DNA from 3 places in the Paenibacillus sp. GL_099_B genome. Region 2 is predicted to be linked to each of the others. Evidence: riboswitches for the same ligand, from Rfam matches in the RefSeq annotation. Region 2 holds a riboswitch; each other region holds the start of a gene.
What was found. A riboswitch is a leader RNA that binds a small molecule or an ion and turns the genes downstream of it on or off. The one in region 2 is predicted to bind cyclic di-AMP.
Positions count from the first base shown of each region.

Region 1: linked by a shared signal. The riboswitch ahead of AC3ITG_RS00535 (C40 family peptidase) and the one ahead of AC3ITG_RS06875 (HAD family hydrolase) in region 2 are both predicted to bind cyclic di-AMP.
Region 3: linked by a shared signal. The riboswitch ahead of AC3ITG_RS10730 (C40 family peptidase) and the one ahead of AC3ITG_RS06875 (HAD family hydrolase) in region 2 are both predicted to bind cyclic di-AMP.

Region 1 covers NZ_CM174430.1:110,705-113,977, forward strand. The annotation lists gene AC3ITG_RS00530 (GNAT family N-acetyltransferase) at 1-218, opposite strand, end outside; gene AC3ITG_RS00535 (C40 family peptidase) at 610-1,080, opposite strand; cyclic di-AMP (ydaO/yuaA leader) riboswitch at 1,084-1,221, opposite strand; gene AC3ITG_RS00540 (hypothetical protein) at 1,474-2,316, opposite strand; gene AC3ITG_RS00545 (M1 family metallopeptidase) at 2,327-3,273, opposite strand, start outside.
Region 2 covers NZ_CM174430.1:1,517,964-1,521,236, reverse strand. The annotation lists gene AC3ITG_RS06880 (HAD family hydrolase) at 1-593, opposite strand, end outside; gene AC3ITG_RS06875 (HAD family hydrolase) at 759-1,157, opposite strand; cyclic di-AMP (ydaO/yuaA leader) riboswitch at 1,275-1,450, opposite strand; partial or broken gene AC3ITG_RS06870 (glutathione peroxidase) at 1,803-2,129, shown strand; gene AC3ITG_RS06865 (hypothetical protein) at 2,210-2,308, opposite strand; tRNA gene AC3ITG_RS06860 (tRNA-Leu) at 2,446-2,528, opposite strand; gene AC3ITG_RS06855 (urease accessory protein UreF) at 2,951-3,273, shown strand, end outside.
Region 3 covers NZ_CM174430.1:2,268,162-2,271,434, reverse strand. The annotation lists gene AC3ITG_RS10750 (X2-like carbohydrate binding domain-containing protein) at 1-278, opposite strand, end outside; tRNA gene AC3ITG_RS10745 (tRNA-Leu) at 605-688, opposite strand; gene AC3ITG_RS10740 (pectate lyase) at 803-925, opposite strand; partial or broken gene AC3ITG_RS10735 (pectate lyase) at 967-1,383, opposite strand; cyclic di-AMP (ydaO/yuaA leader) riboswitch at 1,646-1,777, shown strand; gene AC3ITG_RS10730 (C40 family peptidase) at 1,783-2,247, shown strand; gene AC3ITG_RS10725 (carboxymuconolactone decarboxylase family protein) at 2,347-2,676, opposite strand; gene AC3ITG_RS10720 (hypothetical protein) at 2,776-2,994, opposite strand; gene AC3ITG_RS10715 (hypothetical protein) at 3,118-3,273, opposite strand, start outside.

The sequences.
Region 1 (3,273 bases), 1.4 Mb from region 2:
TGAGCAAAACCGCAAATCTGATGATCCTCTCCCAGCACCACTGCATATTGTTCCTTCCGTAGCTGGGGATCTCCGAATTCCACTTCAAGTGCTTTCATCTGCTCCCAGGGCAGCCAGCTATAAATATTATAAGGCGGGTCATACTGCCAATCGCAGATTAGTTCCGCATGTCCTTCTTGCATGGGCACAACGTGAAACGTCACAGGGGCTTCATCCATACAACTGCACGCTCCTCTCATTGTGAACAAGCTATAATGTTCTGATCCGTCCATATACATATGTCATTCCATATCTAAGCTTGTTTTCACTCTACAAAAGAGGCGTTCATTTGGCAAGTCCTCGTTTTAGAAAAAAAGTGAAACAAAAGTTCCGGTAATTTCGTTTATATTATAGTGGGATGGGTAAAAACATTATAAGAGCACGGACGAAGCAACGAAAAATAGCTCTAAATAAGTTGAAGTTAGGTTTGACAGCTATCCCTAGTACGTTAAAGGAAACGAAGCACAAAAAAACCGCCGGATACATTCCTGCGGAGAATGTGCCAGACGGTTCTATTATGCTTCGTTACAGTAGTGTTATTGTTACAGCATGACGTTGCTCAGCTTGTCCCTAGTCGATGGCCAATGTCTCATATGCGTCCGTGCTCATAATCCGTTTAGCGCCAACATAGCGGTTAGCCCAGTAGCTTTCACTTAATGCGCTGATTGTAACTCCTTTAGAAGAAGAGGAGTGTGCAAACTTCCCATCCCCTACAAAGATCCCTACGTGCGAGACCCCTTTGCCCGTTGTATTGAAGAATACCAAGTCACCTGGTCTCATTTCCATGCGAGATACCGAATCGCCCATGTCGAATTGCGAACTCGATTGGCGAGCCAGATCAATACCCAGCTTGTCGAATACATAACTTGTGAATCCAGAGCAGTCAAAGCCGTTAAGCGTTGTTCCTCCGCTTTTGTATGTAGTTCCCATTGCTGAATCAATGACTTGGTCCATTTTTGAATCTGCGAATGCGCTGCCTGCTCCAAGCGATAATGCGAATGTGAGGCTGAGTACAGCCGCAGTTAATTTCTTCTTAAACAAGAGATATACCCCTTCCAATGCCTGCGAGGTTAGCTTAAGGATTCGGTTGAAGGTCCCCTATGATCCCTCTGTTGCAAGATCAATTCACCCATAACTGGTTCCCCCGCTTCCCAGGTGCTAGGAATTTGGCTATGCTAGTTATGCACCTGCGAAATCAAGTAATGACGATTAAATTTTAAGTAGTTACAAATATGAAGGTAAAGATTACAAAGTTGTTACTAAAAACTCACTGCGATTATTGTAACAGAGGTATATCACTTTGGCAACGTTTAACAACAAAATTAACAAAAAAAACCTCGACCTTTGACGGGGAAAGGTCGAGGTTTGCTTGTTTAATGGCATTTGATGAATACAACTTTACATAGAGATGGTAACCATTTTTAACCGTTCAATTTAATCCTTGACCGAGTTGGACTGCCATAACCGGAAATGGGCGCATATCTTCCATAAGCTCAGCAAGCACCGGGCAAGTGGATACGTCTGTTGTAGTATAAGACCAGTTAAGCCCGTTAGTAACCATGAAGCTGAAGTAAAGGCACCAAAGACCAGGAGATGAAGGCCACCCAGCAGGACGGCAATGCCAATTAGAGTGATGACCTGGCGTAGTGCAATCCATAGAGCTTGAAACGTACCACGTGCTCCGCCTTCCCCATCAGGAGCTGAGATACCAAACTGCATGTAGAGCAGGACATGATGGATAACCCAACCGTACACAATCCAACCAGCAACATAGGGAATACCAGGCAAGAGCAGATGGAGGGAATGAAAACCTTCCATAAAGATGGAATAGAGCTTTGGTGCGAGCCAATAAGCCGGTAGCAGCAGCAATAGGGTACGAATGGTGTGGAGCAATAACATCGGTTTCCACAAATTTTTGATGCCGCGGATGAATGGAATGCGTTCTTCCGAATGGTTAAAATGCTGGAGCGAGTAGAGCAGCCCTGCCTGAATGAGAGGGCTGATCAGCATCCGCAGCAGTAGCATAGCCCCTAGAATCCATAGATAGCGATGGACCTCCGGATTCGTTGTCAGGCTGAGTTGGCTCTCCATTTTAAATAAAATCGTACTGAGTTCCCCTGCATCAGGGTCAGGATAACGCAGGAGCAGCGGAACCACAGCAGACTGTACCATTCGATAAAGAAAGTATCCCCATACTAATTGATACAGAAATAAGAGTGCCGCAATGAACATATGTTGACGGACGAGAAACCAGCCTTCACGTATTTTCGCTTTCACTGTATCCACCTCACCATGACAGACTTCCGAATATGGCTTCTATAAGTTTGGTTGCGCTCATGCTCCAGCGGGATTTGGTTGGCTCATCCAGTCCAGCTTTCAGAAAATTGTTCATATGATGGTTCTCCAGCACAATCGTGTATAGCGGATCAGTCATAGCCCAGGAAACAGGAGAAGTATAGGTCAGTTTGTAGGTAATGCGCTCCTCGCTGCCATCCCATTCTTTCGTCATGGTTTTCCCATCTTCGAACATAATTCGAACAGGCACCTTCTTATATTCACTGCCTTTTTTCTGGACTGTAATGGACGACTCGTACAACGTTTGACCGTCTTTCAGGATAGGATTGATTGCGATCTTCTCCACCGCAAAGTCAGCCATGCCGTCTCCGTATACATATTGATTAAAATAATCGGTCCAGGATGTACGGGTTACTTGCTCCACTACCTTTTGAAAATCAGACGAGGTTGGGTGTTTGAAGCGGTATTTCTTTACATAGGTCGAGAGAACACGTTCCATCGTTTTGGCACCAACCTGTTGTTCTATCCCGAGTAATACAAGCTTGCCTCGTGTGTATACGTTCGCTGCATATTGATTCTGAGAATCAAACTTCCAGGAGTCCTGTGTCAGTGAAGCTGGAGAAGTAATAAGACCTGATTGTACAGGCAGATTCGGGATAAGTCCGTATTCCTGTTCCATCACTTTATCTTCCGCATAGGAGGTGAATCCTTCGTCCAACCAAGCCTCTTCAAATTCATTACTCGCGACCATGCCGTAAAAATACTGATGCCCAATCTCGTGCACAACTGTGCGTTCCAGATCGTAACCAGGAGCTGAATCATCCGCACCGAAGGCGGTGACTAAGGTAGGGTATTCCATTCCTCCTGCGCCATTCCCTGATTTGGGCGGGACAACGATGGACAATGTGGAATACGGATAAGGGCCAAACCACTTGCTAT
Region 2 (3,273 bases):
AACCTGCCATAACCCTGCAAAATCCGGATCGTGTGCATACCCAGCTTCTTAGCCGGAATAATATCATTATCAATCCTGTCGCCGATCATGACCGCTTCCTCAGGTTTACATCCCGCCTGTTTCAACGCTACAGCATACAATTCAGGATCAGGCTTGGACACTCCTTCTTCAGCCGAACAGGCCAGCACATCCACATACTTGCGCAAGCCGTAGCTATCCAGCCGATTTTCCGTCCCCGGGCTCTGATTGGCAATGATACCAATCTTATAATGCTGCGACAACGTCTGGAGAACAGTGTCAGCTGACGCGAAGGGGTGCTCAAGCTCTTTGCGAAACTTCAGCTTCTCCTGTATCTGTTCCCGGTGCCCCTCATCGCTAATAAGGGTACGAATAGCCAATTTCATCGGCCATTGCTCGTAATTTCGGTAGGAGGCGGCAAATATATCTCGTACCGTCTGCATCTCCACCTGATAACCAAGCGCACAAGCTTCACGAACGAACTGACCGATAATATCATCTACCGGCTCCCATTCGTCCACGAGCGTATCCCCCACATCAAAGAACAACCATTGTATTCCACGTACATCCGGCACGCCTATTCCTCCTCGTTAGCCACAGGAAATTCATATCCCCATTTCCCAAACCATAAAAAAGAAGACCCACCATCATGCATGAGTCTCCTCAAGATTCCGTTTATTTATGATTTCAATTATAACAGGCAGCTGACACTGGATCAATCACAGGAATAGTACTAGCCACTAGCCATTAAGCAGAAACCCAACTTCCCCATTCAAGGAATATACAATACGGTCTGCTCCCATTCCCCGATAGATCCCTTTGGGATGGCTTTGTTCCGTAATGACACACAGGGACTTGGATGTCCAAGAGCGGCAGATCTGCAAATATCGACAGGTCAGGTTTAGGCTATTTTCAAAAATAAAAACATTGCCGACACTGTCTTGCGGCAAAAACCATTTCTGAGCTGCAGCCGTGTTCATGCGAATGACATGCTCCACACCGATTCTCCGGAGCCTGCGCTCTTCCCCTGCACTGTTGGTCAGAACGGCAAACGGCATTTTTTTGTACATCAGCAATTTGATAAATTTACGTCCTGCTTCATTTGGAGCAGTCACTAAGATCATCTCTTTATCCATCATTCGTTCCTCCCTTGGCGTGAAAAGACAACAAAAAAGAAGCGTGGGGGACCAAGGCCTCCCGGACGCTTCTTCAATAATCCATAGCAAAAAGACACTATGAACCAGCGTACGGCTTGTTGCCTCTCCCTTTAACGCTTACGAGGTTAGCTGACGGATTCGGGCGCGAGAGTCGCCCTATTTCCGGCTGTCACCGGAAAATTCACCCCATGGATGCCTACTGTCCTGGACAGTTCATCCTGTTGGTTCCCCCGTTTCCCACCCATGAATGAATGGAAACTCAGCGATTAAAACATCGTTCCTTTATAATCATTAATCAGAGCGATATTATCGTTTGTTTCGTTTTTCATGTAAAATTTAATTAGAATTGGAATTACGATATGAATCATACACCCGTGCCATATTGGTGTAAAGTCTGCGCAGATCACCGAATCGACGGATTTTTGCCATTTCACATCAATAATAGCGCTTACAACACATCCATTCTCTACCCATCTCTTCAAAGCTCTCTAATTCTCTCTTTAGCGAAATTCAGGTAGCAAATCAGTCACAGATCATACACGACAGCTTCAAATTGAGTTAAAAAATCAATATTAATTTTGCAATATTTAATTGCAATCAATATAATAGAAGATAGAAGAATATGAAATGGAGGAGATTTTCATGTCAGTCTACGACTACAAAGTAAACACCCTTCGCGGTCAGGAAGTTGAAATGTCCAACTATAGTGACAAAGTACTGCTTATCGTGAATACAGCAAGCCAATGCGGCCTCACACCTCAATTCAAAGGTCTGCAAGAACTTCAGGACAAGTTTAAAGACTCCCCATTTGAAGTTCTTGGTTTTCCAAGCAACCAGTTTGCACAGGAAAAAGGCTCTTCTGATGATATTGCCGAGTTCTGTCAGATGAACTATGGTGTTAGCTTCCCGATGTTTGAGAAGATCGATGTGAATGGTTCAAGCGCTCATCCTCTATTCCAGCACCTTACCAAAGAAGCGCCAGGCGTACTCGGCTCCAAAGCCATCAAATGGAACTTCACCAAATTCCTTGTGGATCAGAACGGACGTGTTCTGAAACGGTATGCTCCCAAAACAACACCTGATAAAATTGAAGCGGACATCAAAGAATTGCTTAAATAACAAGTGAAGGCCATCCGACCCCGGTAGACAGAATGAACATGTATTCAGGGGAAACGGGTGACCTTTTTTTGTCTGGACCCATCTTTATTGTAAAAAAGCATAAAAAAAGAAGCTCCCCATACGGGAAGCTTCTTCTTAATCGTTCTTATGATGCGGTCGAGAGGACTCGAACCTCCACGGGTATACACCCACTACCCCCTCAAGATAGCGTGTCTGCCATTCCACCACGACCGCATGTCATAAATAATCGGCAACAGAATTGATTATACCCGGTTCATGTTTAAAAGTAAAGCATTTTTCTTAATATCATTTTAACTGCGCTTTTCTCTTCCATAAATCGTATAATCTCGTCATTTTCTCCTACGAAGTGCATATGATTAAATTTGATCTCGTTTGTATACCCGATTAGGCTGATCACTCTACTTTATTAGTATTTCCATCCTTCACATCCTCTTAGCTCAACATAACTCATTAAGTTATATAAAATAACATTGAATAGATTTAATATTTAAAAAACCAAGAAACTATTGACAAAAAGCGGATATTTATGTGAATATATATATCATATAATTCGGATTTACAAACATAAAGCGAATCAAAATGGAGTATAAATGTTATTTAATATTACATTTAACGAACGTAGGAGGCGAAAGATTGTGAACCGTGGGAATAAGCTGCTCGATTATGTCAAACTGCTTGATTCCTCTATCCAGGTCGGAGGGTTCACCCATTCCTTCGGTATGGATGCCCATATCGCTGAAGGTACCATTCGTAGTGCTGAAGATCTCGAATCATTCATGCGCTGTCAATTGCACCCCAGCATCGTGCGTTTGGAAGGTATGGCGATTAAAGGTATATACACCGCCGCAGATCACAATGACGCATGGCGTACAGCCCTCATCGACAAGCTTGTCCATGTCCAGCGGACCCCAGTCAATCTCAGAGAACATGCCTCCACAATGGGCAAACGACTGATTAA
Region 3 (3,273 bases), 750 kb from region 2:
TTCCAGCCAGCATCAATATTAATGTATTCATATCCATGGGCTTGCAGCTTCTCGCGCATGGCGTCCGATTGCTTCTTAATACTCTCGGCCGATGTCCAGTTACCCGCCCCGTCATATACCTGCATGCTGTAACTGCTCCAACCCATATACGGCTTTTGGGCCAGACTCTTATCTGCTGCTTGTGCCACATTACCTGTCGTTCCGATTATCCCGAACTGCACTGCCGCAATCATGATTACCATGAAACACATTGCCATCCTTTTTCCGATTCGTTTCAAATTATCCCTACCCCCTCTGAATTTGGTCGTTCAAACCCTTGTTGATAGCGCTTCCATACGAGAAGAGAATAGTGGATGAAAGATTTCCAGGATAGGTACAATTCGGTATTTTACGTACAATTAACCTGAAATATAAGGGCAAACCGTCGCAGAACGAACACATTTCCATTACTGGATAAATAAACAAAGTTTTTTTCTCTGCTCAAGTTGAAGGAATGAGTTGAAAAGAATTAGGATGAGCAAATATCAAAATCCGTAAACAAATAAAAAAGGTTCCTAAAGTGGCAACAATGCCATTCTAGGAACCTTTTTCGTATTACATATGATGCGGTCGAGAGGACTCGAACCTCCACGGGGGTTAGCCCACACGGACCTGAACCGTGCGCGTCTGCCAATTCCGCCACGACCGCGTATGTCGTATCTCCGAGAAATTATATCGCGGCGACAAGAAATAATATATCATGTGCAGGTAATTAGTGTCAACAAAAAAATAATTCCCCTTCAATGATAAAGCCTTTTAAAAATTATATCTTGGAAGGCCAGTTGCCGTACCAGGCATACCCGCCTCTTCTTTCCTTATCGATATCGCTGAGTTTATATTTCACAACCCCATCACGTCCTACGAAGATCGGTTTATCCGTTCCAATTTCGTAAAAACGTGCCCAAATTGGCGCTGCACCTGAATCAGCTACGAGTTTGCTACTTCATAAATCCTTGTTCCTGCAGGTTTAAGGGAGCTGGAATCATGCAGCTGTCCCCATGCAGTCAGTTTACCATTCGCTACAACCTGTGTATTAAGAGCATCTACGCCTTTGGCAACTGATTTTTTACTGCGATCCGCAAGAGAGCTGTCGATGAATGAGAAATCACCTTTACGTGCACCTACTTCATCCAACATGTACATGACATTATCATGGCATCATCGTAAGTTGATTCCTTTGATGGCAGCAGCCGAATACCGCGGATCATTCGTCTTTTTAAATTCCTTGGCTAATCTTCTAATTTCTGAGTATGTAGCTTTGTTATCAATCGTAGATTTGGCCCACTCACCACTTGTTTCTTTGTACTCCTTCTTCCATCCCCCGTCAGGACGTTGATTAGGCAAAATATCTGAGATACTTGCTGTCGTTCCAGATACTTAACCTAAAGCTATCGTCTAATTGTATATGAGAAAACCAATAAATTGTCCAATTTTTCTCCATTTGAAACAGTAGTTACTTTTTTGTCATCTATTAAAAATCAACATTCGAGTTATTTCTACATAAATAGCGATAATTCCGTTAACATTGAGATGATAAGAAGTGTTCAAGATCGGTTTGACATTTTCGCATTTATGCAATATAGTTTCAAAAGGTTACAAAAACTTAATTATTCATTTGCCGAGTTTCATGTTTGAAAACGGGGGAACCATTTTGGGTGAATTATTCTTATACATAGGAAATATAGGGAACCTTCTACCGAACCCTTAGCTAACTCCGTAGGCATCGAAGGGAGAACAAAAATTTTGAAAAAGCTTATCATCTCCATTTTTGGAGCAGCAGTTCTATTTACATCCGGTGCAGCAAGCACAGAGGCAAGCAGTATTAACACCGTCGTTAACAACATGACTGGCATACCTTACAAATGGGGCGGCACAACAATGGCCGGATTTGATTGCTCTGGATTTATGAGATATATTTTCAACAAATATAGCATTGAATTACCACGCACTTCCCAGCAACAAGCTAAGGCCGGAACTCCGGTATCCAAAGCTAATCTGCGTACTGGTGACATGGTATTCTTTAATACGATGGGCAATGGCATTTCACATACAGGTGTATATATCGGGGGCGGACAGTTCGCTCATGCTTCAAGCAGCAAGGGTGTCAGCATCACACAATTATCCAATCCTTACTTCAACGATCGTTACGTAACAGCACGCCGGGTAACAGGACAGTTTATGTATAACAAAATGCTGGGCAAAATATAAGTTAAACACGAAAAGGCTTCGGTTATAACCGGAGCCTTTTCTTTGTCTACATTGATTTTCTACAGACGTAAAGTCGCAATCAGTCTGCAATTAAAACTTTTAATGTAATGCCTTCTGTACTCTCATTGCACCCTGAGACAGCGCATGACCTCCGCCTACTGCTCCAGCCACAGCAACCGTCTCCATAATCTCCTGATCGGTCGCTCCTTTGGCACGTGCCTCTTCCACATGGTAAAACGTACATACCTCATTGTTTGCAAACAAACCAATGCCCAGCGCAATCAGCTGTTTGGTCTTGGCATCAATCGCCCCTGCCTGAAAACATTCTCCAGTGAACTCATGATAAGACTTCACCACAGCTGGCAGCACGTCGCTTAATTCACCAATCTGATCTTTATAGGCATGAACCTTATCATTCATCAATGTCACGGTTACCGCACATCCTCTCGGCTGATATGTTACAAGCTCTCACTGTACCTATCTTCTCTCCCGAGAGGTGTAATTATGCCAAAACATCCATGGTAAATCCTATTCTTCGAGCAGGCTCTCGCGTGGTTCGCTGAACAATTGATATCGGTAATTCCGATCAAGCTTGACCACACGACGATTCTGACGGCGAATGAGTACCTGCTCCCCGTCCCAAGCCACTACAATACCTGTCACATCATTGGACTGAATCTCGTCCCGTACTACCCTTACTTTTTCACCTGATAAACGCAGTGCATCCAATTGTGCATCACTGATCATATTTCCGACGCCTACTTTCCCAAAAAAATTATTTACAAAAAGAGACCTAAATGATAAGTCATTTAGGTCTCACGTGACTGTATTGGACTGTCATGTCATTCGAAAGTATGTCCCGACTGAAAGTTACCGCTGCGCGTGCTCTTTGCTGTCGTTCTTCTCAAACCAAAAATCAAGCACTTTGGCGGACATCACACGTTCTTCAAGGTACTCCACTTGATGCGGTGTAAATTGTTCTTTCCAAGAGAAGGACAACTCTTCGCACAAGCCTACAATCGTCAG